DNA from 2 places in the Mycobacterium sp. E342 genome. Region 2 is predicted to be linked to the other one. Evidence: predicted binding sites of a transcription regulator. Region 2 holds the regulator's gene; the other holds the start of a gene.

Region 1 (3,409 bases), on a different contig from region 2:
CAGAGCCGACCTTGTCGATCTCGTCCAGCAGCACGACGGGGTTCATCGAGCCCGCCTCACCGATGGCCCGCACGATCCGGCCCGGCAACGCGCCCACATAGGTGCGCCGGTGCCCGCGGATCTCGGCCTCGTCGCGCACACCGCCCAGGGCGACACGCACGAACTTGCGGCCCAGCGCCCGGGCGACGCTCTCACCCAGCGACGTCTTGCCGACGCCGGGGGGACCGGCCAGCACCATCACCGCGCCCGAGCCGCGGCCTCCGACGACCTGCAGGCCGCGTTGGGCGCGGCGCGCCCGCACGGCCAGGTATTCGACGATGCGGTCCTTCACGTCGTCCAGCCCGTGGTGGTCGGCGTCCAGGACGCCGCGCGCGGCTTTCAGGTCCGTCGAGTCCTCGGTCCGCGCGTTCCAGGGCAGGTCGAGCACGGTGTCCAGCCAGGTGCGGATCCAGCCGCTCTCCGGGCTCTGGTCGCTGGAGCGTTCCAGCTTGCCGACCTCGCGCAGCGCGGCCTCGCGCACCTTCTCGGGCAGGTCGGCGGCCTCGACGCGGGCGCGGTAATCGTCGGAGCCGTCGGGTTCGCCCTCGCCGAGCTCCTTGCGGATGGCGGCCAGCTGTTGGCGCAGCAGGAACTCCTTCTGGGTCTTCTCCATGCCCTCGCGGACGTCCTCGGCGATCTTGTCGTTGACCTCGACCTCGGCGAGGTGGTCGCTGGTCCAGTCGATCAGCACGCGCAGCCGCTCGGCGACATCCTCGGTCTCGACCAGCTGCCGCTTCTGCTCGCTGGACAGGTAGGACGCGTAGCCGGAGGTGTCCGCCAGCGCCGACGGGTCGGTCAGCCTGTTGACATAGTCGACGATCTCCCAGGCCTCGCGCCGTTGCAGCATGGCCAGCAGCAGCTTCTTGTACTCGGCCGTCAGCGCCTTGATCTCGTCGGTCGCCTCGACCTCGGGGACCTCGGTCACCTCGACCCACAGCGCCGCGCCGGGACCGGATGCTCCCGCCCCGATCTGCGCCCTGCGCTCACCGCGCACGACGGCCGCGGTGCCGCCGCCCGCGATGCGTCCGACCTGCAAGATCTTGGCGATCACGCCGTGCGACGGGTAACGGTCGTCCAGCCGGGGCGCGATCAGCAGCTGCCCGGATTCGCTCGCCTGGGCGGCGTCGATCGCCGCCCGCGCGGCCTCGTCGAGCGCGATCGGCACGACCATGCCGGGCAACACGATGGTGTCGGTGACGAACAGCACCGGCATTGATTTGGCTTCAGCCATCAATCCTCCAAAAACTGAGTCTGATGCGCTCAACCCAGGCCGGGGCCGGTTTGTTCCCGGGGAGTGAGGCCGTCACGAGTGTGCGGCCGGGCTCACATTCGGTGCCGAGTGTGCGGCCAGCGTCACGCTGGCGAAATCGGCCCCAGCCGCCGCAGTTGCGTCACGTGTTTGGGCGACAGCTCTTCGAGACAGGTGACGCCCAGCAGCCGCATGGTCCGGATCACGCCTTCGGCCAGGATGTCGATCGCGCGGGTGACACCGGCCTCGCCGCCGGCCATCAGGCCGTACAGGTAGGCCCGGCCGACGAGCGTGCAACGCGCGCCCAGCGCGATGGCCGCCACGATGTCGGCGCCCGACATGATGCCGGTGTCCAGCAGGATCTCGGTGTGCTTGCCGACCTCCCGGGCGACCGACGGCAACAGGTGAAAGGGCACCGGGGCCCTATCCAGCTGGCGCCCGCCGTGATTCGACAACACGATGCCGTCGACCCCGCGGTCGACGACGGCGCGGGCGTCGTCGAGCGTCTGGATGCCCTTGACAACCAACTTGCCCGGCCACTGGGCCTTGATCCACTCCAGGTCGTCGAAGGTGAGGCTCGGGTCGAACATGGTGCTCAGGTACTCGGCGACGGTCCCCGGCCAGCGGTCCAGCGACGCGAACGCCAGCGGCTCGGTGGTCAACAGGTCGAACCACCATTTCGGGTGCGGCACCGCGTCGAGCACGGTGCGCAGCGTCAGCGTCGGCGGGATCGTCATGCCGTTGCGGTTGTCGCGCAGCCGGGCGCCGGAGACCGGGACGTCGACGGTGGCCAGCAGGGTGTCGAAACCCGCGTCGGCCGCCCGCCGCACCAGCGCCATCGACCGCTCGCGGTCGCGCCACATGTACAGCTGAAACCACATCCTGCCCTGCGGAACAGCGGTCACCAGGTCCTCGATCGAGCAGGTGCCGAGCGTGGACAGCGAGAAGGGGATCCCGGCCTTGGCCGCTGCCGCCGCGCCCGCGATCTCGCCCTCGGTGTGCATCAGCCGGGTGAATCCGGTGGGCGCGATGCCGAACGGCAGCACGACCGGTTGACCCAGCACGTTCCAGCCGGCGGTGACGTTGGTGACGTCGCGCAGGATGGTCGGATGAAACTCGATGTCGCGGAAGGCTTGTCGGGCGCGTGCGATGGAGATCTCGTCCTCGGCGGCGCCGTCGGTGTAGTCGAACGCCGCCCTGGGCGTGCGCCGTCGGGCGATGCACCGCAGATCGTCGATGGTGTACGCGGTGTCGAGGCGGCGCTTGGTCGCGTCGAACTGCGGCCTCTTGAATTTGATCAGCGGCGCGAGATCGCGCACCTTGGGCACTCGTCGTTTGGCGGCCTTCCGTCTTTTGGATTCCACAGTGTGCAACCGTAGTCACATGCAACCGGACAGCGACCCGTTCGGCCTCGAGCGCTTCGTCGAGGCGCAGGACCCGGTGTACCCCACCGTGGTCGAAGAGTTGCGCGCCGGGCGCAAGCGCAGTCACTGGATGTGGTTCGTCTTCCCGCAGTTACGCGGCCTGGGCGGCAGCCCCACGGCGGTGCACTACGGCATCTCGTCGCTCGACGAGGCCCGCGCATACCTGCGGCACGAGGTGCTCGGGCCGCGCTTGCACGAGTGCGCCCGGCTGGTCAACGAGGTCCACGGCAAATCGGTCGGGGACATCTTCGGCTCGCCCGACGACCTCAAGTTGCGCTCGTCGATGACGCTCTTTGCGCGCGCGACCGACGATAACGAGGATTTCCTTGCGGTTCTGGACAAGTACTACGACGGTCGGCAGGATCAGCTGACCCTGGCGCGCCTAGGCGGGGCCTAGAATCCGCCAACCGTGCGGTTCCACGATCAGCGTGTCCACCACCTCTTGGGGGTGCGCCGCCGATCCGCCGATGACCTTCCGGCGAGCCGTACCCAGCTCCGGCACCGCCAGGCTCATCGGCTCGTCGTCGATGTTCAGCGCGACCAGCAGCGCATCGTCCCCGCTGCGGGTCTCGTACACGTAGTGCCGGTTTTCCAGCCGCACCGGGCTGGTCGTCGCCCTGTGCAGCCACGGGTGACGGCGACGCAGCCCCACGAGGAACTGGTGCAACGCCCACACCTGCGCGCCGAAGGCATCCAA
Region 2 (3,409 bases):
CAAATACGGTGTGCTGCCGGAGCATTACGACACGTTGCGCCGCGCGTTGCTGTCGACGTTGCGGACCCAGCTCGCTGGCGCCTGGACCGACGCCGTCGACGACGCGGCCCGCCAGTCGCTCAACCTCATCACCGGCGTGATGAGCGGCGCCGCGGCCGCGGACGAGGGGCCCGCGTGGTGGGACGGCACGGTGATCGAGCACATGCGGGTGTCCCGCGACCTCGCGGTGATCCGGCTGCAGCTCGACCGGCCGATGGACTACCACCCGGGCCAGTACGTGAATGTTCAAGTCCCGCAATGCCCGCGCCGCTGGCGCTACCTGTCCCCCGCCATCCCGGCGGACCCGGGCGGCGGCATCGAGTTCCACGTCCGCGTGGTCCCCGGCGGCCTGGTCAGCACCGCCATCGTCGGCGAGACGCGGCCCGGTGACCGGTGGCGGCTGTCCAGCCCGCACGGCGGCCTGCGGGTCGACCGGGAGGGCGGCGACGTCCTGATGGTCGCCGGAAGCACCGGGCTGGCGCCGCTGCGGACGCTGATCATGGACCTCAGCCGATACGCGGTGAACCCACGGGTGCACCTGTTCTTCGGGGCGCGCTATCGATGCGAGCTCTACGACCTGCCGACCCTGTGGCAGGTGGCCTCGCACAATCCGTGGCTGTCGGTCTCGCCGGTCTCGGAGTACAGTGCCGACCCCGCCTGGGCCGCCGACTATCCCGACGTCACGCCGCCGCGCGGCCTGCACGTGCGCCAGACCGGCCGGCTCCTCGATGTGGTGACCAAATACGGTGGGTGGGGCGACCGGCAGATCCTGATCTGCGGCGGCCCGGCGATGGTGCGGGCCACCAAGGCCGCGCTGATCGCCAAAGGCGCTCCGCCGGAAAGCATTCAGCACGACCCGCTGTCGAGGTGAGTGGAGGAAGCATGCGCGTCGTCACCCTGCGCGACCCGGCCTCGCCGGTGGCCGCGGAATTCGTGCCCGAAGCCGGCATGATCGGCACCTCGCTCAGCGATGCCGGCGTGGAGCTGCTGGGACAGCGGCGCGGGCTGGATGCCTACGTGACGGCGGGCAAGACGATGGGCATCCCGATCCTGTATCCCTGGGCGAACCGGTTGGGCGCGAACACCTATACCGCCGAAGGCGTGACGGCGACGCTGACGCCGGGTGAGAACGGCGTCCGCGCCGACCCCAACGGGCTGCCTATCCACGGTGTGCTGGCCGGCCACCCGGGCTGGCGGGTGGTCAGCGAAATGGGCGGCGAGTTGATCGCCGAGCTGGATTTCAGCGCCGATCCCCAACTGTTGGCCAGCTTCCCGTACCCGCATGTGCTGACGGTATCCGCCCGGCTGGCCGAGCGGACGTTGACGGTGCGCGCCACGGTGACCGCCACCGGCGCCCACCCGGTCCCGCTGTGCTTCGGGTTTCATCCCTACCTGCGCCTGCCGGACGTGGCCCGCCCCGAGTGGGTGATCGAGACGCCGCCGCTGCGGCGCCTGCGGCTGGACGACCTCGGGCTGCCGACCGGCGAATCCGAACCCCGGGCGGCGCTGTCGGAACCATTGGGGGACAAGGCTTTCGACGACGCCTACGACCAGGTGCCCGACGGCGCGGTGTTCGCGGTGTCGGGCGGCGGCCGGCGGCTTCAGGTGCGCTTCGAGCGGGGGTATCCGGCGACGCAGATCTTCGCGCCCACCGCCGAGGACGTCATCTGCTTCGAGCCGATGACCGCACCGACGGACGCCCTGCGCCGCGGCGGCTACCGCCGCGCGCGGCCGGGCGAGCCTGCGGTCGCACAGTTTTCGATCCGGGTCTGATCAGCCGCGCGTTCTGCGCGGCTGCCACACCACCACGGCGGTGCTCTTGGGCACCACCGCCAGATCGCGGCGCTGGCCGGTGCGGACCTGCGCCAGCTCCTCGGTGAGCTCCTGCACGCGGGCCTGCAACGCCTCGACCTGGTTGGTCAGCTCGATGATGCGTTTGATGCCGGCGAGGTTGACGCCCTCGTCCTGGGACAGCCGCTGCACCTCACGCAGCAGGTCGACGTCGTGCTCCGAATAGCGCCGTCCGCCACCGGAAGTGCGGCGCGGGCTGACCAGGCCGAGGCGATCGTAGGTGCGCAGGGTCTGGGCGTGCATGCCGGCCAGCTCGGCGGCCACCGAGATCAGGAACGTCCGGGACTCCTCCCGTGAATTCTTGGCCATCAGCGATTGCCCGCCCATCCCGCTCGCGGATCGAACCCGCTGGCCCGCTCCGCGGCCGCGTACGCCTCCAGCGCCTCGGCCGCGGCGCCCTCCACGTTCGGCGGCACGGCGACCTTGACAGTGACCAACAGGTCCCCGTTGCCGCCGCTGCGCTTCGGGACGCCCCGCCCGCGCACCCGCAGGATGCGGCCGTCGGAGGTGCCCTTGGGCACCCGGACACCCACCTTGCCGTCCAGCGTGGGCACCGAAATCGTTGAGCCCAAAGCCAATTCGGTGAAGCTGACCGGAACGGTCACGGTGAGGTCGTCGCCGTCGCGGCCGAACACCTTGTCCGGCCGCACGTGCACGGTGACGTACAGGTCGCCCGACGGCGCGCCGCGCAGGCCGGCCTCGCCCTGTCCGGGCAGCCGGATGCGCTGCCCGTCCTCGACGCCGGGCGGGATCCGCACGTTGATGGTGCGGGTGCGGGTGGTGACCCCGGTGCCCTTGCACTCCTCGCAGGGGTGCTCGATGATCGAGCCGCTGCCCCGACAGTCGGTGCACGGCTCGGAGAACCCGAACGCGCCCTGGTTGCGGCTGATCACGCCGGAACCGTTGCAGGTGGGGCACACCTTCGGGCTGGTGCCCGGCCGTGCCCCGCTGCCATGGCAGTTGGTGCACGGCGCCGGGCTGGTCAGCCGCAACGGCATCGCCACGCCCTTGGCGGCCTCGACGAAATCGAGCTGCGTCTCGGTCTCCAGGTCGTTGCCGCGCCGCGGCCGGCTGGGACGCGCGCCGGCGCCCCGCCCGAACAAGCCGCCGAACAGGTCACCGATGTTGGCGCCGCCGCTTCGGCCCGCGGCATCGAACAAGTCGTTCAGGTTGAACTCGGCGCCGTCACCACCGGCACCGAACCCGCCGAAACCGCCCGCGTCGAACCGGCGTCCGCCGAAACCGCCGCCCGCGAAGAGGCGGCGGGTTTCGTCGTACTCCTTGCGCTTGGCCGGATCCGACAACACGTTGTGCGCCTCGGAGACGGCCTTGAATCGCTCGCCGGCGGCGGGATTGTCGGGATTGGCGTCCGGATGCAAGTCGCGCGCCAGCTTGCGGTAGGCGCGTTTGATCTCTTCGGGACTGGCGTCAGAGGAGACGCCCAGCTCCTTGTAGAAGTCCTTTTCGACCCATTCTCGCTGGGCCATGTCGCGTCACCCCCTCCCACCTTTCTGTTGTG

The links. The regulator HspR, encoded in region 2, represses chaperone genes until heat shock. The targets are predictions, from matches to a motif close to ANNTGAGTNNNNNNNACTCANNT.
Region 1: lon (endopeptidase La) is a predicted target of HspR. The motif match lies at 1,283-1,305, and genes of this name have one in related genera.

Annotation. Positions count from the first base shown of each region.
Region 1 covers NZ_LZJM01000070.1:8,798-12,206, forward strand. Annotated here, with positions in the region: gene lon (endopeptidase La) at 1-1,270, opposite strand, end outside; gene A5692_RS03350 (alpha-hydroxy acid oxidase) at 1,393-2,652, opposite strand; gene A5692_RS03355 (DUF1810 domain-containing protein) at 2,672-3,109, shown strand; gene A5692_RS03360 (alpha-amylase family protein) at 3,095-3,409, opposite strand, start outside.
Region 2 covers NZ_LZJM01000018.1:26,470-29,878, forward strand. Annotated here, with positions in the region: gene A5692_RS01065 (FAD-binding oxidoreductase) at 1-910, shown strand, start outside; gene A5692_RS01070 (aldose 1-epimerase) at 922-1,812, shown strand; gene A5692_RS01075 (heat shock protein transcriptional repressor HspR) at 1,813-2,199, opposite strand; gene dnaJ (molecular chaperone DnaJ) at 2,199-3,377, opposite strand.